DNA from 4 places in the Cytobacillus firmus genome. Region 4 is predicted to be linked to each of the others. Evidence: predicted binding sites of a transcription regulator. Region 4 holds the regulator's gene; each other region holds the start of a gene.
The links. The regulator Rex, encoded in region 4, represses fermentation and respiration genes when NADH is low (regulators of the CRP and FNR family bind a similar motif). The targets are predictions, from matches to a motif close to TTGTGAAATATTTCACAA.
Positions count from the first base shown of each region.

Region 1 (7,484 bases), 2.0 Mb from region 4:
TCTGAAGCCCTTGGTGAGCATCCGAGATCAGTAGTTTTGGTGATTAGAGGCCGCGTGATTTAAGCTGTTGAAAAAAACGGCTCCAGCTTTCGTAACTTTCCACATGGTCAACACTTAGGCCAAGTATTTGACGGGTGTTATTCTCTGCAATGGCTGTCGCAATATAAACAGCCTTGGATACGACACGATTGTGCTCACGGACCTTTATATACATGGCGTCGGCAAAAACATAAGGGTAGTAGGTTGTATTCAGGGGCCGACCGGCCCATTCATTCACAAGGGGATCAAGCTTGTGTGTAAGAGAAGAAACAAACGATTTGGACACATTCTTACCACAAAGCTGTTCTACAATGTTGGTCACTTTCCTCGTTGAAACCCCATTGACAACCATCTCCACCATTGAGAGGACCAGGGCCTGGTCACATCGTGAATACTTTTCAAAAACAGTAGTTGAGAACTCGCCATTACGTGTGCGTGGAACCTTTAGGGTTATATTTCCGATACTCATCAACAGTTCACGTTCATAGTAACCGTTCCGGTAGTCACGGCGTTCAACAGCGCGTTCATAAGGGGCAGCCTTTAAATAGTCATCCCTTTCCTTTTCCATAAACTCATTTAGTACCAACACAACGGCTGATTTAATGACCATATCAAGATTGGAATTTACAATAGCTTCTTTTAAAACATCAACATTCAGGTTAAACTGTACTTGAGTCATTACTATTCCTCTTTTCACTAGTTTTTCTGTGGTAGAAAACAGTGTTGCCAAGAGAGAATAAAATGACTCTTTCTTTTTACACAATTATATGGACTTAATCCACCAGTTTGCGATTTTGGGTCCGAACTCCGGGTAACTTCGGACGCAGCCGGCATCCGTTTGCAGTTTTGGGTCCGAACTCTAGCTACCTTCGGACTCAGCGAGCATCTGTTCGCGGTTTTGTGTCCGAACCCCAGCCATCTTCGGACTCTGCGTGCAACAGTTCGCGGTTTTGTGTCCGAACTCAGGCCAGCTTTGGACTCAGCGGGCATCTGTTCGCGGTTTTGTGTCCGAACCCCAGCCAACTTCGGACTCAGCCGGCATCCGTTCGCGGTTTTGTGTCCGAACTCAGGCCAGCTTCGGACTCAGCGGGCATCTGTTCGCGGTTTTGTGTCCGAACCCCAGCCAACTTCGGACTCTGCCGGCATCCGTTTGCAGTTTTGGGTCCGAACTCCAGCCAACTTCGGACTCAGCGAGCATCTGTTCGCGGTTTTGTGTCCGAACACCAGTCAACTTCAGACTCAGCCGGCATCACTTTTGCGTCCTAACCCGACACCCAAAAGAACAACTACAAGACACAAACAAAGCCCCAATCGAAATTGGGGCAAACCACATAAAACGCTGCAACTAAAATCCTAAATCAAAACCAACTTTTATAACCCAGCCAAAAGCCGATAGGCCCATTCAGTTTTTTCCAAACTCGGCGGATCAATATCCTTCAGCGGATATTCCAATCCAAGCGCTTCCCATTTATACACACCAAGCTTGTGATAGGGGAGAACCTCAATTTTTTCCACATTGTTCAACTCTTTTATAAAACAGCCCAATCGTTCCAGATCCCGTTCATCATCAGACCTTGTTGGCACCAGCACATGGCGGATCCATACAGGCACCTGATGATCAGACAGAAACCGCGCAAATTGAAGGATGTGCTCATTTGTAAGTCCTGTCAGTTTTTTATGTTTCTCCCTATCAATATGTTTCAAATCCAGCAGTACCAGGTCCGTATAGTTCAAAAGCTCTTTCAGCTGTGTCTGAAAAAGCGGGGAGCTGGAATAGCAGCCCCCTGATGAATCTATGGCAGTGTGAATGCCAAGTTTCTTGCATTCTTTAAAAAGCTCTATAAGAAATGGAATCTGCAGCAAAGGTTCACCGCCGCTGACTGTGATGCCGCCTCCGGAAGCCTCGAAGAAAGGGAGATAGGATTGCAGGTCATTCATGATTTCTGAAACGGACATTTGCTTCCCTGTTCCAATTTCCCAAGTATCTGCATTATGGCAAAATTGACAGCGAAGGAGGCACCCCTGTGCAAAAATAACATACCGGATGCCAGGTCCGTCTACTGTACCGAATGTCTCTATTGAATGAATGTTGCCGTGCATGATCATCTTCCTTTCCATAAGCACCGGGGCAGCCGCAGCTGCACCTTGCTAAAGCTTTTTGAAGAAGGGAGCCGATTAAAATGGCCCCCCATCCGATTGGTTACATGGATTCATGGAATGTCCGATTTATAACATCAAGCTGCTGCTCTTTAGTCAGCTTAATGAAGTTTACTGCATAGCCTGAAACCCTGATGGTCAGCTGCGGATATTCCTCCGGATGTTCCATGGCATCCATAAGTGTTTCTTTATTGAATACATTGACATTTAAGTGATGCCCGGATTTTATGGCATATCCATCGAGTATGGATACCAGATTTCGAACACGGCTTTCATCATACTTTCCAAGTGCTTTAGGAACAATGGAGAAGGTGTTGCTGATGCCATCGAGCGCCTGTTTGTACGGTAATTTTGCAACAGAGGACAGGGAAGCAAGCGTTCCTTTCGTATCTCTTCCGTGCATTGGATTTGCACCTGGGGCAAATGGCTCTCCGGCACGCCGTCCATCAGGTGTATTGCCAGTTTTCTTGCCATATACCACATTTGATGTAATGGTTAATATCGACATCGTGTGCATAGAGTTTCTGTAAGTCTGATGCTTTCGTAGCTTCTTCATAAACCGTTCAACCAGGTCTATAGCGATGCTGTCGACGCGATCATCATTATTTCCGTATTTCGGAAAATCTCCTTCTGTTATAAAATCAATCACTATCCCGTTCTCATCACGGATTGCCTTAACGGTTGCATATTTGATGGCACTTAGCGAATCGGCCGCAACACTCAGACCCGCAATGCCAGTGGCCATTGTTCTGAGAATTTCGGAGTCATGCAAAGCCATTTCGATTCGTTCGTAGCTATATTTATCATGCATGTAATGAATGATATTCAGAGTATTAATATAGAGGTCTGCCAGCCATTCCATCATGAAATCAAACTTCTCCATCACTTCCTCATATCGAAGGATGTCTGATGTTATTGGGGCATAGGCCGGGCCGACCTGAATGCCCAGTTTTTCATCCTTGCCGCCATTAATGCTATATAAGAGGGCCTTTGCAAGGTTTGCTCTTGCTCCGAAAAATTGCATTTGTTTTCCTATTTCCATGGCAGAAACACAGCAGGCGATTCCATAATCATCGCCATACTCGGGAAGCATGATATCGTCGTTTTCGTATTGGATTGAACTTGTTTCGATTGACATCCTGGCACAATATTTTTTAAAGTTCTCAGGAAGCTTGGCGGACCATAATACCGTTAAGTTCGGTTCCGGAGCAGGACCAAGATTTCTAAGGGTATGAAGGAAGCGGAAAGAATTCTTTGTTACAAGCGGGCGGCCATCAAGCGCCATCCCGCCAATGGACTCTGTAACCCATGTAGGGTCACCGCTGAATAATTCATTATAATCAGGCGTTCTGGCGAATTTTACGAGACGCAGCTTCATGACAAAGTGATCAACCAGCTCCTGCGCTTCCGTCTCGGTAAGTACCCCGTTCTTAATGTCTCTTTCTATGAAAATATCAAGAAAAGTGGAAACACGGCCAAGACTCATAGCGGCACCATTTTGTTCCTTGATGGCAGCAAGATAAGCGAAATACAGCCATTGGAAAGCTTCAAGAGCATTTCCTGCAGGCTTTGATATATCAAAACCGTAGCTGTTTGCCAGCTGTTTCAGTTCCTTCAGAGCCCTGATCTGTTCTGAAATTTCTTCCCTCAATCGAATATTTTCTTCCGTCATTACACTTGAGGTCGATTTCATATCAGCTTTTTTCGCTTCAATCAAGCGGTCAGCCCCATAAAGGGCAACCCTGCGGTAATCTCCGATAATCCTGCCCCGGCCATATGCATCAGGCAGTCCGGTAATTATGCCAGCTTTACGGGCAAGCTTCATTTCATCCGTATAGGCATCAAACACGCCCTGGTTATGTGTTTTGCGATAGTCTGTAAATATCTTTTCAATGTCTTTGCTGGCTTCATAGCCGTATGCTTCACAGGCAGCCACAGCCATGCGGACTCCGCCAAATGGCTGAAGAGAGCGCTTAAACGGCTGGTCAGTCTGGACACCTACAATTTTTTCTTTATCCTGAACGAGATAACCAGGTCCATGTGAGGTAATAGTGGAGACGATTTCTGTGTCCATATCGAGCACGCCGCCTTGTTCCCGCTCCTTTTTGGTGAGAGCCATTACTTTTTCCCATAAAAATGATGTAGCTTCTGTAGGACCTTTCAAAAATGATTCATCCCCGGAAAAAGGTGTAAAGTTCTTTAATATAAAATCTCTAACATCAATTTCACGTGTCCAAATGCCTTCTTTAAAGCCGTTCCATCTTTCCATGTCAGTTCACCTCAAAGAGATTATTTGTATAACAGTTGTTACAACTTTACTATACTATCAATATAACAGATTTAATGTGAAATAAATCACAAACATTTTGAACGTATTGTGAAATATAGTTATTATGCAACTTCAGACAAAAAGTGTATTACAAAACCATCCAGAGTCTGTGAACTGTTATACACAGATGAAAATCCGACCATAAAAACTGATAGCAATTATTATGAAATTCTTACATTCGGCGCCAACAATTACCTGTTTATTAGAGTAGAAGTTTTTGATTAAATATAAATATGAAAACACTATCAAAACTTTCATTCATTTTAATGTTGTCTGTCGCACTTGTCTTTGGATTCAATTTTGATGCAAAAGCATCAACAGTACATACCGTTCAGCCAGGGGATACGATGTGGAAGATTGCCATGAAGTATCAGGTGGGTGTTCCTGAAATCATTAATGCCAACGGGCAGATTTCAAACCCGAACTTCATTTATCCCGGACAAAAGGTGAATATCCCTACTCTGTCAAAAGCCACAACAGGCGTTGAAGAACAAGTAGTTCAGCTTGTTAACCAGGAAAGGGCAAAGTACGGATTAAAGCCGCTGAAATCAAATTGGGAGCTTGCGAGAGTAGCAAGGTACAAATCTCAGGATATGATTAATAAGAGATATTTCGATCATAACTCACCTACATACGGAAGCCCGTTTGATATGATGAAGAGCTTCGGAATTACCTACAGAACTGCTGGGGAAAACATTGCTGCCGGGCAAAGAACTCCTCAGGAAGTGGTAACAGCGTGGATGAACAGTGAGGGTCACCGCAAAAATATCCTATCTGCGAACTTCACAGAAATCGGAGTAGGTTACGCACAGGGCGGAACTTACGGACACTATTGGACACAAATGTTTATTGGGAGATAAGAGGAAAATCTCCAGCGCCTTGCCCACCCCCGACACCTCGAGGGGGCAAGCTGCTTGCGCTAGACAGTAAAGAAAAGCACCGGAATAATCCGGTGCTTTTGCTTTGCCCATTAATCTACTACAATATAAGCAATCATAGGTCCGCTATTATCCTTATCCGGATGAGTAAGACAAATCAGACGGTAAACGCCTTCTTTATCAAATTGAAGAGGGACCACTGTTTCTTCGGCTTTCTTTACAACACCCTTAATATCGGTTCCTTCGATGATATAAGGATGTTCCATTCCGTTGACTCCCCAAATCTTCAGGTTAACCTTTTCATCTTTTTCCAGAAAAATGGTTCCCGGATCCCAGCGATATGCTTCGATTTCCTTGCCATCAGGCAGCTTGGCTTTAAATTCTCCTGTAACCATATGGATTTCCCGGACTTTTTCGCCTTCGTTCTGGTTGAATACCGTCAAACTGTCAGACTTTGAAAAAAACCATACAGATGCAGAAACAATGACTGAAAATATGATGACAAAGGCAATGATGCTGCGTTTCTTTAATACAAGAAAAGGCATGGTCATACTCCTTCCAAAATTAGTTGTCCATATATAGATATGCTTTAAGGGCATCATAACTTGTCTACTATTTGCGGGATTTTTCCGATTTTTCTTTACAGCTGCTGAAAAATTATTTCATAATAGATTTAAAAAAGGAAGTGGCAGCATGTACAAGGTACTTGTGGCCAATCGGGATGAGTACGATACAAAGGGTATAGAGTGGCTGTTGAAATCTTCCATGAACGCATGGGATGTGGAGTCTGCCGAAGATGAGGCAGGGCTTATTAAAAAGCTTGAGACTTTTCAGCCCGATCTGCTGATTTTTGAACTTGATTTGATAAAGGAAGATAGATACAGCTCTTTCTTAAAAACCATTCAAATTATAGGGCCGGATCTTATTGCACTTACAATGGAAGCGACCTTTGCACAGGCAAAGCGAGCCATTGACATGGGTGTAGCCGATTTGATACTTAAGCCCATTTCAGCTGATATTTTATTGAAATCTGCAAGAAACATTCAGAGGCGACAAAAGCTGAAAGCTCCAGCTGCTGAAAAAAGCTCCAGCATAAAAGCAGATAAAAATTTCAATTACCAGGATATATTTTTAGAAACGAAAGATCCGGCAGAGCCTTTTCTTTCCATTGGCATAAAAACTGAAAATGTGCTCGAGCTTCCAATTTTATATGAATTTCTGGAAAGCTATGCGTTCCAGAAACGAGTCGATTATTTTATTTTAAGTGACATGGTATTGATAATTGCTGAAAAATCGGGCGTATCGTGGAAAGAGGAAAGCGTCAAATTTATGAGGAATTGGCAGGAAACCTCACCTGAACCAATTGCCATCAGCATTAATACTGGCCAGGAAGGTCAGAATACTCTCAAAAGCCATTATGATGCGAATAGAAAACTGGTGGAGTTAACATTTTTCAGGGGGTTTAATCAGGTAATTGAGGAAGCATCGCTGCCTAAATGGCTTTCAATTGATCCGTTCTTAACTCCCGAGGAACAGAGCAGCTGGATTGATTTCCTGAATCAGGCTGATTTAGAAGGGATCAAATCATGGTTTTCCAAAGAATTTCTTATATTGGAAGATCCATATCCGGAACCCGGCCTAATCAGAATCCGGCTGACCAGTATTCTTGCGCAAATCCGCAGGCATATGAAGACATTCCGCCTTGCCGACGGAGAAATGGAGAAGGAATACCTTCGTTTATTCCAGACGATCCTATATTCGCCATTGATCTACCGGATTATTAACGAAATGATCAGCTTCATTTCCTATGTGTTTGAGACCATTCGATCTGATAAGAAACTGAAGCTGGATCTTACCGACAGAGTCCAATTCTTTATAGAAACAAATTACTGGGACTCTTCAGTCACCCTTGAGAAGGCAGCTGAATACGCAGATCGAAACCCAAACTATATTAGCTCCATGCTGGCAAAAAAATGCGGTAAATCATTTCGGGAGCTCCTTAATGAAACCCGGATCAGGCAATCTGCCAAGCTTCTTCTGGAATCAGAAATGAGCATAAAAGAAATCTCATCTGTCTGCGG
Region 1 covers NZ_CP098323.1:2,285,044-2,292,527, reverse strand. The annotation lists partial or broken gene NAF01_RS11655 (IS256 family transposase) at 1-718, opposite strand, end outside; gene pflA (pyruvate formate-lyase-activating protein) at 1,411-2,139, opposite strand; gene pflB (formate C-acetyltransferase) at 2,240-4,465, opposite strand; gene safA (SafA/ExsA family spore coat assembly protein) at 4,759-5,385, shown strand; gene NAF01_RS11635 (cupredoxin domain-containing protein) at 5,496-5,948, opposite strand; gene NAF01_RS11630 (helix-turn-helix domain-containing protein) at 6,097-7,484, shown strand, end outside.
Region 1: a site for Rex is predicted at 4,540-4,557, ahead of pflB (formate C-acetyltransferase). Genes of this name have one in related genera too.

Region 2 (7,484 bases), 2.1 Mb from region 4:
GAAACCTGCGATGCCAAAAATAACACCCATATAAATCGGTACCCATGAGTTGCTTGGCATATGAATTTCTTCAATTTCACTGTCATGCAAAGTTAATCCTTCATTCTTTTTCTTCATGTGCCAGAATGGATCAAGAGATTTCACTTCAGGCAGCTTCGCAAAGTTATAGAACTGAACAGGTGATGCAGTAGACCATTCCAGTGTTCTTGCATCCCATGGATCGCTTGAGATGTTTCTGTCCGCATAGCGGATGCTCCAGTAAATGTTATAGCAGAAGACAGCGAATCCGGCTGCGAGAACAATTGAACCAATGGCCGAAAGCATGAATAAAGGTGCAAAGCCTGATTCGGCAGAGTATGTGTATGCACGTCTTACAGCTCCGTTTAATCCAAGGAAGAACATAGGCATGAATGTTACGTTAAAGCCGATAACGAATAGCCAGAAATGCCATTTTCCGAGTTTTTCATTCAGCATGAAGCCGAACATTTTTGGCCACCAGTAGTACAGGCCTGCAAATACCGCAAATACAACACCCGGAATTAATACATAGTGGAAATGGGCAACCAGGAATAAGGTATTGTGATACTGATAATCCGCTGCACCCATTGCCAGCATGACGCCTGTAACCCCGCCGATGACAAAGCAAGGAACGAATGCAAGTGCCCAAAGCATCGCAGACGTAATTTTTATGCGGCCTTTCCTCATCGTAAACAGCCAGTTGAACATCTTAACTCCAGTCGGTATGGCAATCGCCATCGTCGTGATGGAGAAGAATGAGTTAACTGCAGGTCCTGAACCCATTGTATAGAAATGGTGAACCCATACAACCATACTTAGAAGTGCAATTCCAAGGATGGAAAATACCATCGATTTATATCCAAACAATGATTTTCTTGAAAAAGTTGCAATGACTTCCGAGAATATCCCGAAAGCAGGAAGGGCAACAATATATACCTCAGGGTGGCCCCATAGCCAGAAAAGGTTAGCCCAAAGCATATCCATGCCTCCGCCGGATACGGTAAAGAAGTGCGTTCCATATAGACGGTCAAACGTCATCAATGCCAATGCGACTGTGAAAATTGGGAAAGCCGCCACAATCAAAATGGATGTTACGAAAGTAGTCCACGTAAACATCGGCATTTTCATCAGTGTCATGCCTTTTGTTCTCATTTTCAAAATCGTGACGATAAAGTTTATACCTGTCATTAATGTACCGATACCGGCAATCTGAAGGGCAACTGCATAATAGTTATTACCGATTCCCGGACTGAATTCCTTGCCTGCAAGAGGGAAGTAGGAAGTCCATCCTGCATCAGGTGACCCTCCGATAACGAAGGAAATATTGAACAGCATAGCTCCGCTGAAGAACAGCCAGAAGCTTAGAGCATTCAGCTGAGGGAAGGCAACGTCACGCGCACCGATCTGCAGCGGAATGACAACGTTCATTAAACCAATCAAAAACGGCATCGCCATGAAAAGAATCATAATCACACCGTGTGTTGTGAAAATTTCATTGTAATGCTGGGAATTCAGGAATTCCATTTCAGGACGTGATGTCTGAGCTTTCATCAGCAACCCGTCCATCCCGCCGCGGAAAAACATCAATACGGCGGAGATGATATACATAATACCGATTTTTTTATGGTCAACTGTAGTCAGCCATTCTGTCCACAGGTATTTCCATTTTTTCAGATAGGTAATCCCTGCCACTGCACCAATCATTGTCAGCAAAATGGCAATCTGGGAACCTAGTATAAGGGGATCTCCCGTAATAAAAAACTCATCCCATTTAATGCCCATGATGGTCACCTCCATGGTTTTCTTCACTGTCATCATGGCCCTTATCTTCGCCATGACCTTCAATTACATTCGGTTTCTCATTTTTATAATTATCGTCTTCTTCGAATGTCTTACCCTGATATCCATGACCTCTGTAGAGTTCAGGATTTGTATATGCCTTAGAGTCAGGATCGGCATGATTCACCCATTCCAAATGAGTATTTGAATAGGTCAGCCTTCCTAGATGAGTAGGCTTCAGCAGCCCTACATATTCTTTCTCTGTCAATTTAGGCGCTGTATCCTTAACATCTTCAACCCATTGGTCAAAATCTTTCTGGGTTTGAGCGAGCACTTCAAATTTCATATCCGCATAGCCGCGGCCGTTAAAGTTCGTATTTTGACCTTCATATGATCCAGGGTTGTCTGCAAGAAGATATAATTCTGTTTCCATTTTCGGCATGGTGTACTTTTGTCCGCCAAGTGCAGGCACCCAGAAAGATTGCATGGTGCTTGCAGAAGTCATTTTGAAAAGTACAGGCCTATCCTCAGGAATATTGACATAGTTCACCGTCTCAATTCCTTCTTCTGGATAACTGAAAATCCATTTCCAGTCTGCAGATGTTACATGTATCGTAATTGGCTCTTTTTCTTCGTAGCCTCTTGGTGCTTCTTCAAGAGCATAAAGTGTTTTTACGGTCGGGATTGTTAACGCAATGACAATTAAGATAGGAATCCCGGTCCAGATAATTTCAAGGAGTGTGCTTCCATGTTCCTCAGGCGGTTCATAATCCTTATTTTCTGGTTTCTCACGATATTTCCAGACGATGTAGCCGAATAATCCAAATACGACTACTACAACAAGAAGCATCCAGATCAGGGACCAGTTAATTAATTCGGTAATGCTTCTTGCAACAGGCCCCTGCGGTTCAAACACAACCATATTGCAGCCGCTGAGAATAAGCATCGGCAATATAGCTGTTAAAGAGAGCAGCATTTTCTTCATCTGATGTTTCATCTCCTTTAAACAAAAACTATTGTTAAATAATTCACAAATAATGTGCGTATTTTCACAAAGATGCCAAAAAAATATATAGCTGGGAAAAATGCACACTCTTGAAACACTTATTTAACTTAGTTATCACTGTGTAAATGATATTAACATAAGCAATTGTGAAAAGTTGTGACAAAAGTGAGAAGGAAATTTATGTAAAGTGTTTGGACAGCATTTCATTTTCTGCAAATAGCATTGTTATTGGGTTTTGCGCCTTATATTTAAATCTTGAACAAATTTTGAACTTTTGGTTTTGGTATATTTATTGCCAAGGAACTCTTTATAGGGCTCTTTCTTATTAATTGAAAAATACAGAATAGTACAGTAACATGAAGTAAAAATAATATAGATAGAGACAGGGTGAGGACATGATTGATTTAAGAAGCGATACAGTCACAAAGCCGACTGAAGCTATGAGAAAAGCGGCTTATGAAGCGGAAGTTGGAGATGATGTTTATGGAGAGGATCCTTCAATAAATCAACTGGAGGAGACAGCTGCTGAAGTGCTTGGAAAGGAAGCAGCTCTTTTTGTAACGAGCGGCACACAGGGAAACCAGATCGCCATTTTAACACATTGCCGACCGGGCAATGAAATTATTCTCGAAGCAGAAAGCCATATTTTTTATTATGAAAGCGGAGCTCCTTCTGCTTTTGCCGGCGTTCAGACGAGAACGATAAACGGGTCAAGAGGGGCAATGAATCCCTCGGATGTGGAGTATGCCATTAGGGGAGAGGATCAGCATTTTCCTGAAACAGGCTTGATTTGCCTTGAAAACACGCATAATAGAGCCGGTGGTGCCGTTATACCCATTGATAACATGAAAGAAATTCATACTATCGCAAAAGCAAATAACGTTCCTGTACATATAGATGGCGCAAGATTATTCAATGCCGCAGCAGCACTGAATCTCCCGGCTTCCGAATTAGCAAAGCATTGCAACACTGTCCAGGTATGCCTATCCAAAGGGCTTGGTGCTCCCGTCGGATCCATACTGGCAGGAAATAGAGATTTCATAACAGCCGCCAGAAAATGGCGCAAAAGACTCGGCGGGGGACTCCGCCAGGCAGGCATCCTAGCTGCCCCAGGCCTTATTGCATTAACACAAATGAGAGAACGCCTGGCAGAGGACCATGAAAATGCCCAATACCTTTCACAGCAGCTTGGCCAAATTAATGGCATTGAAATTGTAAACCAGGTGGATACGAATATTATTGTGGCAGATGTGAAAAATCTAAAGATGAATTCATCGGAATTTGTTGAAAGATTAAAAGCTGAAGGAGTTCTTTCAGGAACTTTCGGCCCTAGTTATGTGCGTTTTGTTACGCACTATGATGTGAACAGAAACCAGCTTGAACAGGCCATTACAGCGATTAAAAAAACAGCTGATCAAATCATTTAACCAGATAAAAAACGCATGTCAATCCGGCATGCGTTTTTATTTTTAGAAATAATATCTCTGCAGTGGAGCTGCAGTATAGTGCTGGGAGTGCAAATGACTCGGATGCCAAATGCTGTGATAGGGATATCCTTGTTGAATAGGCTGACACCAGGGCCCATACTGCACCTGGGAATATCCGTTATAATGGGCACCATTCATGCCGGTAATAATATATTGCCTCAAAGAGAATCCTCCTTCTCATCTTTTATAAATAAACTATGCAAAACCTTTTAAAGTGGCCTTTAAGATGAGTGCTCAATTTTCCACCTATAATTTTCGTCTTACTCGGTATGATAAAAAAGTAAAACTTACACTTTTTAAAGGAGAATAAGACCATGTTATTAAAGAAAAACTTTCTTCTTGGTGTTTTCCTTATTCTAACGCTTGCTGCATGTAATAATACTCAGCAGGGCATGGATACAGGGGAATTAACCGGTGATGACCTTAAAGAAATTAGCCAGCCTAATAATGTGAATGTGGACAGAGAAAGACGGGGAGCAGCTCCGCTTGAATTACAAAAAGTAAATAACGGGTACCTTACCATTGATCCCAACTCTTACAGCACTGCAACACCAAGTCAGGATTTCCCTCATAGCCAATTAGCTGATGATGGCGGCATGCCATTATACCAATTTGGAGAGGACAATCAGCAAAATCAGGGAATGGAAGGCGGACAGGCTGAAGGGCGTCAATTTGCTCAGCCGTTTGGACAAGAGAGCCAGCAGCCGCAAGCACAAACCCCTCCACAGGAAGGGCCTGGCCAGGCGCCTCAAGGACAAGGTGAACAGGCACCAGTTGCTCAAAATGATGACATAAACAACTTTGAATCTAAAGTAATCCAATTAACAAATGCAGAACGGGAGAAAAATGGGCTTAATGCATTACAATCAGATAAACCGCTAAGTGGTGTGGCACAGGCGAAATCAAATGATATGCAGCAGAAAAATTACTTTTCCCATACAAGTCCAACTTATGGTTCGCCATTTGACATGATGAGGGATTTTGGAGTCAATTACAGTACCGCAGGCGAAAATATTGCCATGGGGCAGCAGACTCCTGAACAAGTGGTACAAGCATGGATGGAAAGTGAAGGTCATCGGAAAAATATATTAAACGGCACCTTTACGCATATTGGTGTAGGATATACTGATGACGGATCTTATTGGACACAAATGTTCATAGCGAAATAAAGTAAAACTTTAATCAGTGGGGCTCCCCCACTGATTGATAGTTGAGGACCACAGGAAGTGGGTCACAAAGACGTTGTCACAGGACGTGGTCTTAGTCTTTGTCCTTATTTGCCTGTTAGACTGCGAAAAAAGGAAATCGGCGCATTAGCCGATTTCCTTTTTGTTGATAAGAGGTTCAAGCTGAGTTTTTATATCATCAAGCAGTTCATGGATGGTCATTTCTGTATCTGTTTGCCCTTTATCAAGAGCAGATTCCAATAGCTTTGCAAAATCACTAAAGTTAGATTTCATAATAGACACCTTCAAACAGCAATGTATTTTATGACTCTATACCCTGTTAAGATTTTTTAAAACTCACTATATACTATTAACCGGTAAGCTGAGGCGTGAGAAAAATGAACATTCATTCAACCTTCATTTTTGCATAAATGATTGATATCTCGGAAAGCCGGGTATTAAATACTGATAATATTTTCCGGCTGCCCCCATACCTGTCATTTGAACAGCGAATAGTATAGCAGGAAAGAGATTATAAATTATGATTACTGTGTTAAAATGGAGGTCTGGTTATGAGATTGGTGCAAATGGATATTGATCAGCTATTGGAATCTACATCTGAGATTGCCGAAGAAGATCTTGGCTATATGATCAGACAGGTGGAAATTGATCATTTATTAGAGCGTACCCAGGATTGGTAATATATAAAAGAAAACTCCCCTCAGCCAGAAGCTGAGGGGAGTTTTTAGGCCGAAAACGTATCTTCTTGTGAATGAGTCCTTAATCGCAAAGTTCTCCTGGAAGATAGGACTACACCGAGAATCACAATCCCCCCGCCAATTATCTGATACAAATACAATTTTTCATGTGTAAAACACAATGCGAAGATAATAGCGAAAACAGGAAGCAGATTCAGAAAAACCCCCGCTTTGGCTGCTCCGATTATGTGAACTCCAATATTCCAGGAAAGAAAAGCCATAATGGAAGCCAAAAACCCAACATACAGCAAGATCCCTATAGAGGGAAGGGTGAAGACAGGTTTTGCTGCCTGCAGCCACAAATATTCAACCAGGCTTAAGGGTACCAATAGTAAAATGCCAAGAAAAACTGAAATATAAAAAGCAGATAGCAAAGGCAGCACGTCTGCATATTTTTTGCCAATCACAGAATACAAAGCCCACATAAAAACCGCTGCCAAAACGTAAAGATCCCCGGCATTTATTTTCCATGAAAGAAACACTTCAAACGATCCCTTTGAAATGACAAATATAATCCCAAAGACTGACAGGATGATTCCTGCTGCCTGGTGGGCCAAAAGCTTTTCTCTTAATATAAATACGGCTAGAATGGCGATAAAAAGCGGAGTTGTACTATTTACGACTGACGCATTTATAGATGTGGTGTATTGCAGTGCCACATAAATGACTGTATTGTAACCAGCAATACCAGTCACGGCCAAAAGCAAAAGAATCTTCATATGCTTCCTTATAATTTTCCAATCATTTTTTAACTGCTTTGTCATAAAAGGAGTTAAGAGAAGAAAGGCAATGATCCAGCGCATAAGGGAAAAAAGAACAGGCGGAAAATAATCAACACCAATTCTCCCTATAACAAAATTACCTCCCCATATCATATTAGCTAATATCAGCAATAAAAAGCCGTTCGTTTTGTTTCCTTCATCCTGCAATAATGAAAACCTTCTTCCTCTACTGTAATAAATAAAATTTTAACTCTAGCATCAAGAAAATTCATTAATTTCGGAAAAGTTTTTCTTGAAAATTTTGTAACTATTGGAAGATGGAGCGCGTCAACTTACTTAAAAAGGGGTGTCTATTATGAAAAATAAATGGCTTTTTCTTGGCAGTATTACATTAGTCCTTATCATACTGGCGTCTTTTTCATTCTTTAACAAACTAAAAATTGTCAGTACTCTGGCAGGAACTAATGAAGAATTAATTGTTTTAAACAATAAAGTGTGGGAGGTTACGTTTTCAAAAGAACTTAATCCGGCTAGTGTTAACAGTACCT
Region 2 covers NZ_CP098323.1:2,329,767-2,337,250, reverse strand. The annotation lists gene qoxB (cytochrome aa3 quinol oxidase subunit I) at 1-1,800, opposite strand, end outside; gene qoxA (cytochrome aa3 quinol oxidase subunit II) at 1,790-2,782, opposite strand; gene ltaE (low-specificity L-threonine aldolase) at 3,199-4,230, shown strand; gene NAF01_RS11850 (hypothetical protein) at 4,273-4,452, opposite strand; gene NAF01_RS11845 (CAP domain-containing protein) at 4,605-5,459, shown strand; gene NAF01_RS11840 (YwzD family small protein) at 5,604-5,750, opposite strand; gene NAF01_RS24980 (hypothetical protein) at 6,029-6,157, shown strand; gene NAF01_RS11835 (DMT family transporter) at 6,202-7,143, opposite strand; gene NAF01_RS11830 (beta-propeller domain-containing protein) at 7,292-7,484, shown strand, end outside.
Region 2: a site for Rex is predicted at 2,814-2,831, ahead of qoxA (cytochrome aa3 quinol oxidase subunit II). Genes of this name have one in related genera too.

Region 3 (7,484 bases), 1.1 Mb from region 4:
CCAATGTGGTCTACCACCTCAAATACGACGGAATTTTCCATTGAAGCTTCCTTTGTATCTGCAGAACGGACAGCAAAACCATCATATGGTGATCGATCAAAATGAGGGACATCATTTGTCGCTTTTAAATCTTCTGCCAGAAAACGGCCATTGCTTTCATTAATGGATACGTATTCTGCACTTCCGGTTAATTGATATGCCATGATTTTTTCAACTGCTTCAGCAACAGGAATGGGAGTTCTTTTTTCCAGCATGATATCAGCTCCTATGTACTTTTCTTAATGTCTTCTCTAATTCAATTATTATAAACGTACATGAAAATCCATAACATGACAATCGTCACACTTTCTGTTTTCATCTGTGCAGGGTTTACCCAAAGGCTGTTTTCGTAAGGTTTGTTGCTTTTTGTATATTATTTACTGAGTTGATTGCAGCGGAAGGTGCGAGATCCTCGAAAATGCATTCGCATTTTCTTCGTGCGGTGTTTACTCAAGGGAGCTTATTCAATGTCCTGCGGGAGTAGCTGGACAGGTGAGACCCCGCAGACGCGGAGCGTTGAGGAGGCTCACCGCCCGCCCCGCGGTTCGCTGAGCAGCCTGGAGCGGTAATCAACGGAAAACATTGATAGGCGAAGAATAACAATTTATGCGAAAAGAGCCTACCCAAAAAACTTTATAAAAAGCCTGCAAGTGTGATGCCCATCACCAAATCAAAAAGGGAATTCGTATATTCTTTAGATAGTTCACAAGATAGAAGGAGGAAAATACAATGACTATACAAATTACAGAAGATCGTCTCGTAAAAGATATCGTAAATGAATTTCCAAAGACAAGTGATGTTTTTAAACGTCATCGCATTGATTTTTGCTGCGGCGGAAATATTCCGCTGGCGCGTGCTGTTTCAGAACAGTCAGCAGATATGAACGTCCTGATTAACGAATTAAACGAAGTAATTCAAAAGGAAAACCAAACTGATAATTTAGAGGTTTGGACAGATAGTACATCAGAAGATATTATTGAACATGTCATTAATCGATATCATCGTCCTCTTGAAGAAGAACTATCGCAATTAAGCCCATATGTAACAAAGGTGTCAAGAGTACATGGAGAAAGCCATGAGGAGCTTCTTAGAGTCCATCAATTATTCTATGAATTGAAGCACGAGCTTCTTGAACATACTTCCAAAGAGGAAGAGTCAGTTTTTCCACTTCTGCTGAAGCTTGAAGATCCTAAAGTTGAAAATCGCGAAGAAATCATCAGCTATATCCGGGAGCTTGAGAAGGAGCATGATCATGCAGGTTCCATCTTAAAGGAATTGAGGGAAATTACAGCTGATTTTACTCCTCCAGCTGATGCATGCGGTTCTTACCGTCTTGTATATAAGCGGCTTGAAGATTTAGAAAGCCAAACGTTCATGCATGTTCATCTGGAAAATAATATTCTTTTTCCTCGATATATATAAACACTCATTATCTGCAGCCAATATCGGCTGCAGATTTTTTGTGCATTCAAACGGCAAAAATAAAAGCCTGCCCGCTATGTCCATTTTTCATGACACAGCAAAACATGCTTTTTCATCCCCCAATATAGGACATTTCAATCTTTTTCCTGTTTGCAGCGGTTTCTTCTGTCCGTTCGTCTGAGTACCTGTCTTTTCTGCCATTCCAAATCTTAATAATCCGATCGGTAATTTCTTCGTCAGTAGCGCCTTTTCTCATAAATTCCTTTAAATCGTGCCCTTCACCATTAAATAGGCATGTGAAAATTTGGCCATTTGCTGACAATCTTGAACGAGTGCAGCTTGAACAGAAGGATTCAGAAACAGATGTAATAAACCCAACATCCACATCGGTGCCTTTATAGCGGTACCGCTTGGCCACCTCTCCGAAATAATCCGGATCTACCGGCTCTAATAAATAGTGTTCCTTTAAGATCTCATAAATCTCTTTTTTAGTTACAACCTCATCCATTTTCCAGCCGTTTGTGCTGCCGACATCCATGTATTCAATAAAACGGAGCTGTAAGCCGTTATCTTTACAAAACTTAGCCATCGGGACAATTTCAGAATCATTCAGGCCTTTTTTGACGACCATATTAATCTTAACGCCAAGTCCTGCTTCTTTTGCTGCTTCAATCCCTTTAATAACTGGTTTGACACCCACATTGCGTCCGTTGATTTGTCCGAAAAGCTCATCATCCAGACTGTCAAGACTGATGTTAACCCTCAACAGTCCTGCTTCCTTTAAGTCCTTTGCATGTTTGGGAAGCAATACACCGTTGGTGGTTAGTCCAATATCTTTTAATCCCTCAATGTCTGAAAGCATTTTAACAAGTTTAGGCATGTCCTTTCTCATAAGGGGCTCCCCGCCTGTTAACCTGATCTTCTCCACTCCAAGGCTTACGAAGATTTTAGCCAGCCGTTCAATTTCTTCATAGCTGAGCAGCTCGCTTTTTGGAAGAAAAGCAAAATCAGGACCGAAGATTTCTGCCGGCATGCAATATTGGCAGCGGAAATTACAGCGGTCAATGACAGAAATGCGCAGGTCTCTTAAAGGTCTATTCAATTTATCTTTAATAATTGTTTTAGCCATTCCGTTCAACTCCATTTAAAGAGTGACTTTATTAAGCTTTCTATACAGAGGTATATTTTAGCCTTTCCCTTAAAATAACAGAAATAACCCAGTATCTCAAATTAAGGGCTTTTACTATTAGAACATACAATCGCTGCAATGTTAATAGGGAATTGCTGTTTATTAGTTAAGACTGACCATTTCTATAGAAAATGCCACAATAAAGACACAAAAGCCGGCAATGTTTTCACTATACAAATGATATTATTGTGAGAAAAGACAGTTGTTATATGAAGGAGGATTCCCATGGCTCATACAGCCATTAAACAGACACATTCCATTGAGATTAAAGAGCTTCTTCATTTCGCTGACCGGCATATGAAAACACAGAAAGGGGCTTATATTTTTCAGGAAGGCATGGATGCTGATGAGCTATATATCATCCTTTCCGGCAAGATTCAAATCAGCAAGATAACAGCGGACGGCAGGGAACTCACCTTCAGGCTATGCGGGGAAAATGAAATCATTGGTGAGCTGACCTTATTTACCAGCGATCCTAAATATTTATTGAATGCTTTAGTTCTTGAAGCTGGTGAGGTAGCTGTAATAAAAAAAGATGTCCTGGAAAAGGAGATTTTTAAAAATAGTACTCTGGCCTATGAATTTATGAAATGGATGAGCGACCATTTCCGCAATACACAGACCAAATTCAGAGATCTCGTGCTCAATGGAAAAAAAGGTGCCCTGTATTCAACTCTTATCAGAATGACTAACAGCTATGGAATAAAAGTAAATGACGGCATACTCATTGATCTGCCACTTACGAATCAGGAACTTGGAAATTTCTGCGGCACCTCCAGAGAGAGCACCAACCGGATACTGGGCGAACTGAAGAAGGACGGCATTATTTCAATAATAAATGGAAAAATTACAGTTAAAGATCTAGAGTATTTAAAAAATGAAATAGGCTGTGAAAATTGCCCTGCCGTATACTGCAGCATTGAATAGGAGTGCAGTCATGATGCACTCCTTTACTCCTTTATGCTTTTGCTGCTTTCGTTCTAAGTGCCTTAGGAATATATACACAAAACGGCTCGCTTTCCATATAATCCCCTGTCATGGCAAATGCACGTGATCTCGATCCTCCGCAAACATAACGGAATTCGCATTGGCCGCATTTCCCTTTATATTTATCAGGATTTCTGAGATCTTTAAAGATGGGTGATTCCCTGTATATTTCAGCGAGCGGCTGTTCCCTTACATTTCCTGCTTTAACAGGCAAAAGCCCGCTTGGATAAACGTCCCCAACGTGTGAAATGAAAACAAACCCGTTTCCGTCATTTACTCCTTTAGGCGCCCTGCCTAAACCATCTATAGAACCCGTCAGCCCTTGCTGTGTAAGTGCATCGAGATATTGAATATCCTCATTTTGATCTTTTGCTTCCTTCATTTTTTGCTGAATGACAACTCGGCGATAATGCTGGGCTGCTGTTGTCTTAATATCGAAGGAAACCTTTTTGCTTAAGTTATACAGCCATGTAAAAACCTTCTCATGCTCAACCGGTGAGATCATATCCTTTTCCTGCCCTCTCCCTGTTGGGACGAGGAAGAACACACTCCAAAGAACACATTTGAGTTCTTCTACAACCTGTGCCATTTCCTCAAGGTAATCGATATTATAACGTGAGATCACTGTATTAATCTGGACTGGAATTTCAAGCTCGTGCAGATATTTAATCCTTTCAATCGTTAAATCGTAGGAACCGGAAGTCCCTCTAAAGTGGTCGTGTATTTCTGCATTTGGCCCATCAAGGCTGAACGCCCATCGAGCTAAGCCGACCTGTTTGGCTTTTTCAATAGCTTCTTTCGTTACATTTGGTGTCGCACTGGGCGTCATGGAAACACGAACGCCCTTTTTCACCGCATATTCGGCAATGTCGAATACATCCTGCCTCATTAATGGATCTCCACCCGTAAACACAAGCATAGGATTATTCATTTCCCTGATTTGGTCAATCAGGGCCATCCCTTCTTCAAAGGAAAGTTCTCTCGGATCTCTCCTATATTGTGCCTCCGCACGGCAGTGCAGACATTTTAGCTGGCATGCCCTTGTTAATTCCCATATCACAATAAAAGGGTCTTTATTAAAATCTCTATCAAATCCCATTAGAAATGCCTCCTTAATGGCCTTACTCCCGGCCATTTGTCAACGCAAAGCAAACTATATTTTGTCTTTCCATTGTTATTATAGGATAATCGGCATGTGAAATAAGTGAACTACCTCACAAGGGCACAAAAAAACAGCAGGAAATACTCCTGCTGTTTTGAGCTTAAATTTTATCGTACGCCAAGTGCAATTTTTGCATAGCGGGACATTTTGTCCTTGGACCAAGGCGGGTTCCAGACAATATTCACTTCAGTGTCTTTTACTTCAGGGATATCTGCCAGCGCTGACTTTACTTGTTCAACAATTGTGCCTGCCAAAGGACAGCCCATGGAAGTAAGAGTCATATCAACTATAGCTTTCCCTTCCTCTTCCATTTTCACATCATATACCAAGCCTAAATTTACAATGTCAATGCCCAGCTCAGGGTCTACTACAAGCTCCAGTGCACCCATAATGCTGTCTTTTAAATCCTGATCCATATCTGCAGCACTCCTTCATTATTTACTATCTTTATCTTAACAAAAATTTAAATGAATTGAAAAAATACAGGTTATAAATGTTCCTCGAACCATTTAACTGTTTCAAGCAGTCCCTCCCTGCTGACTTTATGCCCCGCTTGTTCATCTGATATAAACAGGAGGGTTTCAGGTGAGTCACTATACAGGGACTGGATGGTCTCATAAAATTGGTATGTATAGGAATAAGGAACAACCGGGTCCTTCTTGCCATGCCAGAACATGAGCGGCCTTCCGCCAAGCTTTTCTGGCTGAAGGCTCAGATCACGCTCCCTAAGGATTCTCAGAAGATCTGCAAGTTCTTCATTTGTGAGCGGAACCTTAATATTATTTTTCTTAAGTTCATCAAGCTGAAGCTGAGCAAACTTTTCATAATATGGCATACCCATAAGGCTAACTGCAGTTTTGACCCATTCATACTGTGTCAGGGCGCCCAAAGTGACTATTCCCCCCATAGAGGTGCCCACAAGCCCTATTCTTCCCTGGTCAATCAGGTCCCTATCCTCATAGACATTCCTGATTATGTTCAATTCTGCAATGGTATTCAGAACAATATCCCAAAGCTTGAAGTTTAAATCGCTGCCTGATAAGCCCTCGGATCTTTCCCCATGAAATAAGGTGTCCGGCAGCACTACCCTAAACCCCTTTTCTGCAAGCAGATAGGCATAATGCAGATTATGTTCTTTGGCACTCGTAAACCCATGAACAAAAATGATAAAAGGCAGGGGTTCCCCTTTTATTTCCTGTCTGGCAAGTTCAAGAACAGGAATTTCTCTGATAAGCTTACGTTCAATAACAACCACATTTTTTCCTCCTAAACCTGTTGTACCAAGATGAATTTTTTTACAAAATTATTATAATATTGATAACATATATGTATAAAATGATTTTGTAAAAGCTTAAGCTCTTGTCTTATGTAAATTCTTTCTATATTTTCAGTTTAACATGTGGACTTTTCTTTTCCAAAACCTTTACACTTAAAAGAAAAGCGGGGCATACTTCAATATAAGCAATGCGCTGCAGTCCGCTGGCTGCAATTACATTATTATTATAAAAGTGCTGAGCGCTTAGAAGGAGATCTTATGGCAGAAAAACATTTAATTGCATTGGACCTTGATGGCACTTTATTAAAAGATGACAAAACCATCTCGGCTAAAACTAAAATGATTATTCAAAAGGCACGTGAACAAGGGCATGAAGTAATGATTGCCACTGGAAGGCCATTTCGCTCGAGTGAAATATACTATCGTGAAATGGGTTTGACTACGCCGATTGTCAATTTCAATGGTGCATACATACATCATCCTAAAGACCATAATTGGGGTGTTTACCACACACCACTGCAAATGAACGTGGCAAAGGAAATTGTCGAAGCCGTTAATAGCTATACTATTCATAATATCGTGGCAGAAGTTATTGATGATGTTTATTTGCACTACCATGATGAGAAGCTTCTCGACATCTTCGGTTTTGGCGATCCGAATATTACGACCGGAGATTTGCGCAGTTACTTAAAAGATAATCCGACAAGCATGCTGATACATACTGATGAGGAACATGTAAAATCCATCAGAAATCATCTTTCCGAGGTCCATGCCGAAGTAATTGACCACCGCAGATGGGCGGCTCCCTGGCATGTCATTGAAATCGTGAAAACGGGACTGAATAAAGCTGTTGGCCTCAAAAAAGCAGCTGATTATTTCCAAATACCGCCCGAGCGGATCATTGCTTTTGGCGATGAGGACAATGATCTCGAAATGCTTGAATTTGCAGGCTACGGGATTGCCATGGGCAATGCGATCGACCAGGTGAAAAATATTGCCAAAGAGGTCACATTAACCAATGAGGAAGATGGAATCGGCATTTATCTAAATGACTTATTAAATCTTAAAGCTCTTTAAGCAGCTGACCAAAAGGAATTAAATTGAAACCATTAAATCCCCTTTTTAAATCCTTCCTTTAGAGCATACTAAAGATGAAGCAGCCCAATTGCGGCTTCAAACTCTTTCATGGAGGGGATTCGAATGGGTAAACGTAATAAATCAAAACGCTTCGTTCAACAGGGTGCTGATACTGTTAGTAAGCATGATGAGCGTATCCCGTACCACATGACCTATGCTGAGGCGGAAGCCCAAAAACTAGCTAATGTGAAAGAATCATCCCTCGGAGGAATATAGCGATGGGTAACAGATTATTTCAGGAAGCCAGAAAATATGTGGAAATAGCCAAAAAT
Region 3 covers NZ_CP098323.1:1,341,577-1,349,060, reverse strand. The annotation lists gene NAF01_RS07085 (molybdopterin molybdotransferase MoeA) at 1-254, opposite strand, end outside; gene ric (iron-sulfur cluster repair di-iron protein) at 769-1,461, shown strand; gene moaA (GTP 3',8-cyclase MoaA) at 1,574-2,590, opposite strand; gene NAF01_RS07070 (Crp/Fnr family transcriptional regulator) at 2,876-3,577, shown strand; gene NAF01_RS07065 (TIGR04053 family radical SAM/SPASM domain-containing protein) at 3,609-4,736, opposite strand; gene NAF01_RS07060 (metal-sulfur cluster assembly factor) at 4,907-5,215, opposite strand; gene NAF01_RS07055 (alpha/beta fold hydrolase) at 5,287-6,054, opposite strand; gene NAF01_RS07050 (Cof-type HAD-IIB family hydrolase) at 6,334-7,152, shown strand; gene NAF01_RS07045 (hypothetical protein) at 7,276-7,428, shown strand; gene NAF01_RS07040 (DUF3813 domain-containing protein) at 7,431-7,484, shown strand, end outside.
Region 3: a site for Rex is predicted at 4,840-4,857, ahead of NAF01_RS07065 (TIGR04053 family radical SAM/SPASM domain-containing protein). Genes of this name have one in related genera too.

Region 4 (7,484 bases):
CTAAAGAATGGATATTTAAAACCTCATTGCCCGACTGACGGTCGATGTCAAACCCAAAGGAAGCTGATTTCTCGTCTCCAAGCGGCCTGTCCATCACGTCCATTCTGGCCAGCTGCTTTCTGCGGCTTTGTGCCCTTTTGGTTGTGGAGGCACGGGCGAGGTTTCGCTGAATGAAGTCCTGCAGCTTAGCGATTTCTTCCTGCTGTTTCTCGAATTGCTTCATTTCTTTTTCAAAATTAGCGGCTTTTTGATCCAAATAGGAACTGTAGTTTCCTGGATACTTTCTTATTTGGTGGCGGGAAATCTCGTAAACCTGGGAAACGACCTTATCAAGGAAATACCGGTCATGTGATACGATTAGAATAGCACCGCTGTATCCCTGCAGGTATTGTTCAAGCCACGATAATGTTTCAATATCAAGGTGGTTGGTAGGCTCATCCAGAATTAAAATATCAGGCTTTGTGAGCAGAAGTTTACCAAGGGCCAACCTTGTTCGCTGTCCGCCGCTCAATGACGAAATTTTAGTATCATAGCCCAATGAGCTGAAATTGAGTCCATGGAGAATGGAACGGATATCTGCTTCATATTGATAGCCGCCATTTTCTTTGAAATCAACCTGAAGTTTGTCGTAATCTTTCAATACGCGTTCATAGGCATCAGAATTACTGAGGATATCGGGATCTGCCATTTGTTCTTCAAGGCTGCGGAGCTGTTTTTCCTGCTTCTGCAAATGACTGAAAACAGTCAGCATTTCACCCCAAATGGATAATTCCGATTCCAGGCCGGTATTTTGTGCAAGGTAGCCAATGGTTACTTCCTTTGGCTTTATAATCTCACCGGAATCACAAGCCATGTGTCCGGCAATTATTTTTAGAAGGGTGGATTTTCCTGCACCATTGCGCCCTACAAGGGCAATCCGGTCCCTGGTTTGTACTTCAAGCTTTATATTCGTTAAAATGGGATCAGCGCCAAAACTTTTTGCCAGCTGATTGACTTGTAATAGTATCATGTTCTTTCACCTCGGGTATAGAGTAAGTGTAACTCATTCATATATGTTCGGCAATAAAGGAGACAGGACTATAAGCTCACCTGAAGGGCATTGAATCATAAAAAAAGGTAAATAAATATGTGAAGAACCTTACAAAGCACATACAAAGTAACGGAAAAATAGTGTATGATTTTGAAGAGAGGTGTTTTTAAATGGCGGATTTTACTCATTTTAATCAAGAGGGCAGGGCAAAAATGGTAGATGTCAGCGATAAGCCTGAGACGGCAAGGACGGCCATCGCTCAGTCAAGTATTACGGTGAATCAGGAGATATACGAGAAGATCACATCCAACTCCATGAAAAAAGGGGATGTACTTGCTGTTGCACAAACGGCAGGCATTATGGCGAGCAAGAAAACATGGGACATTATTCCGATGTGCCATCCGCTGCCGCTTAAAGGTGTGGACATTTCATTTTCATGGAAAGCAGAAGAGGAAGAGTACGACCTCATCATTACGGCTTCTGTTAAAACAAAAGGAAATACGGGTGTGGAAATGGAAGCGTTAACAGCTGCTTCTGTCTGTGCGCTGACCGTTTATGATATGTGCAAGGCTGTAGATAAAGGAATGGTAATTGGGCCAACCTTTTTAATAGAGAAAACAGGCGGCAAAAACGGAGATTTTAAACGAAATTAATTCATCATAAGAAATGGGGATGGACGAATGGCCAATGAACCAATTAAGATACCGCAGGCAACAGCTAAACGGCTGCCTTTATATTACCGCTTCCTAAAAAACCTTCATTCCTCCGGCAAACAAAGAGTCTCATCAGCAGAATTGAGTGAGGCGGTTAAAGTGGATTCTGCAACGATTCGCCGTGACTTTTCGTACTTCGGTGCGTTAGGGAAAAAAGGCTATGGATATAATGTGAATTACCTGCTGGGCTTCTTTCGGAAGACTCTTGACCAGGACGAGCTTACCAAAGTCGCTTTGGTCGGGGTAGGAAATTTAGGAACGGCTTTTCTTAACTATAATTTTCTTAAAAATAATAATACGAAAATAGAAGTGGCATTTGATGTGGATAAGAGCAAGGTTGGCACGAAAATCGGCGAAGTGGCGGTCCATCATATGGATGACCTTGAAGAAGTGATTGTTAAAAATAATATTCAGGTGGCGATTCTAACGGTGCCTGCACCGCCTGCCCAGACAATTACCGATCGGATGGTGAATGCGAAAATAAAAGGAATCCTTAACTTTACACCTGCGAGGCTTACTGTGCCGTCCTCGATTCGGATTCACCATATCGATCTGGCAGTGGAATTGCAGTCATTGGTTTATTTTCTGAAAAATTATCCTGAAGAAGTGTAAAAAAAAATGAGCCTTTTGCGGGCTCATTTTTTCATTTTAAAATGCTGGCCAACCATCCGGAGACCGGTGGCAAAATCAAATGTGGCAATTAAGATTAGAAAATACGTAAAGAATCCCCAGGTTTCTTCCCGCTGGGTATTCTGGATGGCTATAAAGGTGAAAAGACATCCGAGAAGGATGTAAATAAAGCCTGAAAACAAAGGTGTGCTTCTCATGATAATCCCCCAGTACGTTTAAAACTCCGAAACATTTCTCCAGCTAGAAAAAGCTGATAAAGCTCTGCATGTTTTCCATTTCCTTTAACCACTTTTGTATATTATCCTGATTCAGCTGAACAACCGCAACGAAGGTGTTCATCGCTACATGGGCAAAAATCGGCACGATGATCCGCTTCGTCTTGACATATAAAAAGGCAAAGGTGAATCCCATTGCTGAGTATAACAGTACATGTTCAGGCTCAAAATGGGCCAGAGCAAAAATGATCGAGCTGATCAGGGCTGAAAGGAAGAAGTTGAAGCGCTTGTGAAGAGAGCCAAAAATAATCTTTCTAAAGACGATTTCCTCAAGGATTGGCCCGATGACCGAACTGATTAAAATGACGATTGGCGATGCTTCAATAATCCTGATAATCTGCTGTGTATTTTCAGATCCCATTTCAATGCCAATCAGGTTTTCAATACTTGCAGCAGTAGCTTGAGCAATCAGGGCCAAGAATATGCCTCCAATAGCCCAGCCCACAGAGCCTGCAACAGAAGAGGCATCCCTATCCAGTCCCCGTTTCATTTCTTTCCTTAGTAATAGAAGCGTAATGATCAGCGTGATTGTGAAACTGATTACGAGCCAGTAGGCCACTGCAAGAATCTGCATATTCTCCGGATTCTGTCCCAGGGCATCGGCGGCTAATAAAACGAGCGGAACGCCAAATAAGCTTGAAAGCTGCATGGCAATATAGGCGATTAATATAATCCAGTATTCCTTCTTCAAAATGGTTTACTCCTTAATCTGAGTGTTGGAAACAAGTCCTAAAGACATTGTACTCTTTATATGGAGCGGGTTTCAAATATCAGCACCAAGGAGAGACCTGTTTTGGTTAAAACATGTGTTTCTGCAGCATACTTAAGAGGTTGTCCGTGTCGAAAAATAGCGTGCAGGCGCGAATGAATTTTTTTATAAAAAATTTAAGCTTCACCCTTGCAAATAGAAAAGAGATTCATTAATATAATAATTGTGTTAGCACTCATACAGAGAGAGTGCTAATAAATAAAAATATTTACATATTATTTGAGGAGGTTGTTTCACTTGTTAAAGCCACTAGGTGATCGAATCATTATCGAGCTTGTTGAAACTGAAGAAAAAACTGCAAGCGGCATCGTACTGCCGGACACTGCTAAAGAGAAGCCTCAAGAAGGCAAAGTTGTAGCTGTGGGAACTGGCCGCGTTCTTGAAAATGGTGAGCGTGTTGCCCTTGAAGTTGCTGACGGCGACCGTATCATCTTCTCAAAATACGCTGGTACTGAAGTAAAGTACGAAGGCAAAGAATATTTAATTTTACGTGAAAATGACATTCTTGCTGTAATTGGCTAATCGCCGTTCCAGACAGATTATTAAAAGATAAAGTTAAAATTTTTGAGGAGGTTTTTATCAATGGCTAAAGAGATTAAATTTAGTGAAGAAGCCCGCCGCGCGATGCTTCGCGGTGTAGATTCCCTTGCAAATGCGGTAAAAGTAACTCTTGGACCTAAAGGACGCAACGTGGTTCTTGAGAAGAAATTCGGTTCTCCATTAATCACTAATGATGGTGTGACAATTGCGAAGGAAATCGAACTTGAAGATGCTTTCGAAAACATGGGTGCGAAGCTTGTTGCTGAAGTAGCAAGCAAAACAAATGATGTTGCCGGTGACGGTACAACAACTGCAACTGTTCTTGCTCAGGCAATGATCCGTGAAGGCCTTAAGAACGTAACTGCAGGTGCTAACCCAATGGGCATCCGCAAAGGAATTGAAAAAGCGGTTTCTACTGCTGTTGAAGAGTTAAAAGCTATTTCAAAACCTATCGAAAACAAAGAGTCTATCGCACAAGTTGCTGCGATTTCTGCTGCTGACAATGAAGTTGGCCAGCTGATCGCTGAAGCAATGGAGCGCGTTGGCAACGACGGTGTTATCACAATCGAAGAATCTAAAGGATTCACAACTGAGCTTGATGTGGTAGAAGGTATGCAATTCGACCGCGGATATGCTTCTCCATACATGGTTACAGATTCTGATAAGATGGAAGCGGTTCTTGAAAACCCTTATATCTTAATCACTGATAAGAAGATCACAAGCATCCAGGAAATCCTTCCTGTACTTGAGCAGGTTGTACAGCAAGGCAAGCCATTATTGCTTGTAGCTGAAGATGTTGAAGGTGAAGCACTTGCTACACTAGTAGTTAATAAGCTTCGCGGAACATTCAATGCAGTAGCGGTTAAAGCTCCTGGCTTCGGTGACCGCCGTAAAGCAATGCTTGAAGATATCGCGATCCTGACTGGCGGTGAAGTAATCACTGAAGAGCTAGGCCGTGACCTTAAATCTGCTACAATCGATTCTTTAGGACGCGCTTCTAAAGTGGTTGTTTCAAAAGAAAACACGACAATCGTTGAAGGTGCTGGAGACAGCGCGCAAATCGGCGGCCGTGTGAACCAGATCCGCACTCAAATGGAAGAAACTACTTCTGAATTTGACCGCGAAAAATTACAAGAGCGCCTTGCTAAGCTAGCTGGCGGTGTGGCAGTGGTTAAAGTTGGTGCTGCTACTGAAACTGAATTGAAAGAGCGCAAGCTTCGCATCGAAGACGCCCTTAACTCTACACGTGCAGCTGTAGAAGAAGGAATTGTTTCCGGTGGTGGTGTTGCCCTTCTAAACGTATACAACAAAGTGGCTTCTATCCAGGCTGAAGGCGATGAAGCAACAGGCATCAACATCGTACTTCGTGCAATGGAAGAGCCTGTACGCACAATTGCTCACAATGCTGGCCTTGAAGGTTCAGTTATTGTTGACCGCTTAAAGCGCGAAGCAGTTGGAACAGGCTTCAACGCTGCTACTGGCGAGTGGGTAAACATGATCGAGGCTGGTATCGTTGACCCAACTAAAGTAACTCGTTCAGCTCTTCAAAACGCTGGATCTGTTGCGGCTATGTTCTTAACAACTGAAGCAGTTGTTGCTGACAAGCCGGAAGAAAATGCTGGCCCTGCAATGCCTGACATGGGCGGCATGGGTGGAATGGGCGGCATGATGTAATCAACATCATAAAGCCTTAATATATAGGGGTTTTTAAGTGGAATAAGGATAAATGCTCATACTTTTGCTCATAGTAAGCAAAAAATGCTCACTTTTTTCACAAAAACCATCTTATCAGAGAAGGTCTTTCATCAGTTTACTGAACTGGTGGGAGGCCTTTTCTTCCATATTGGCTATCATATGAGCAAATTGAAATTAAGTTTAAAGGCGAAGGAGACCCGTTAGAGGACTTAATAATAGCTAACAGCATCGTAACATGGAAACCTTAAATACCAAAACAAGACCCATTTTAGCTCTCCATGAACATTATACTTCAAGATGAGTTATTGTAGGGAATCTGCAAGTGACTCTACTGTGTATAATTACAAGTTGGATGTCATATAAGCCAAATAATTCAAATAATCTCTAAAAAACCACTCTTTACATTGTAAGGAGTGATTTTTTATATAACCTATTATATTTTAGCTAAGGCATACCTAACATCAATTAAGGCAGTTGGTCCAACCAGATTATGATCAAAGACTGCTTCTTATTTAGTAATCACTTCCATTTAGCAGTTGCATAAAATAAAATGGTGAATAATGGGGGACTATTATGAACTATAACTAAGATAATCATTAATTTATTTTAAATATTTTTAATTTTATGAAATAATTTAAATGGGCATAATTATATAATTAAGAAGTGTTATAAATTGAGGATCCAGATGGTATAATAAAAATAGATCTGCACTGGATCCTAAGGAGTGATGGTGGTGAACCGGAGATTAAATAAAACCGATTTCGAAACGTTAAATATTTCAAATATCCCTAGTAATAAAGGTAAGTTATTACGTTTATTAGAGACTTTCGGTGAATCAGAATTTACCTGGAGTGAAATATCAAAATTAAATTTAAATATAAAACTTGATATTAGTAATAGTACATTTAGAAAAATGATAAATCATAGTACAATGATTGGTATACTTAATTATAACAATAGAAAGTATTTTCTCTCTGATGTATCGCATTCGTTACTAATTCAAAAGTTTGATGTAGATGAGTACTTTTTACAACTTTTGAAAATAAACAAACAATTATTTAATAACGTAAAAATAATTTTATTATTACTGAGATTATTTAGTGGGACTTTAAGAGTTAAAACGATTTATACTATATTCTCATATATTGGAAAAGATAGACTGGATAAGAGTGCTGAAGCATCTGTGGGGAGGAATATAAGAGCTATTTTTTCAATAATGATTATGATGGGGTTAATTTCAAGGGATACAAATGCAATTCATTTAAAAAATAAACCAAAACTAATTAATGAATTTGATCTTTTAAATATACAATCAATTGAAAATAAGTTTAATGAGAATATAATTAATGTAAACCGTTTAACACATTATCTAGGGGAATTTTTTGATACAGAAATTGTATCTAAATTACTATCATGTATTTCAACCTATGAAACAAGTAATTATATTTGGTCAAAAAGCAGTCTATTTAAAAATAGTGGAGAAATTAAAAACATAGTTGGCGATTATATTATGACCGTGATAATTAAAAGGAGAATGTAAAATGAGTTCAGAAATATTTGATTACCTAAAGAAAGCGTTAGATAGAACAGTTCCAATATCTGATCCAGAATATATTATTGGAGAAGAAGATTCTTTTACAGAATTTAATAGTTGGGTTGAAAATAGTATTACTGGAACATCAGGATTTCTTGGTGGAGTTATATTAGGACAAATAGGTAATGGTAAGACTCATTTCCTAAGGTATATAAGACGTCATTTTCTCTCCAAAATGATTGGTATTTATGTGCCGAATATGTTTATTGGAGGTCCACTAGTTAATTCTTTAAATGCT
Region 4 covers NZ_CP098323.1:277,034-284,517, forward strand. The annotation lists gene NAF01_RS01535 (ABC transporter ATP-binding protein) at 1-1,009, opposite strand, end outside; gene moaC (cyclic pyranopterin monophosphate synthase MoaC) at 1,201-1,683, shown strand; gene NAF01_RS01545 (redox-sensing transcriptional repressor Rex) at 1,711-2,355, shown strand; gene NAF01_RS01550 (YdiK family protein) at 2,379-2,570, opposite strand; gene NAF01_RS01555 (CPBP family intramembrane glutamic endopeptidase) at 2,614-3,339, opposite strand; gene groES (co-chaperone GroES) at 3,655-3,939, shown strand; gene groL (chaperonin GroEL) at 4,000-5,631, shown strand; gene NAF01_RS01570 (hypothetical protein) at 6,386-7,192, shown strand; gene NAF01_RS01575 (hypothetical protein) at 7,194-7,484, shown strand, end outside.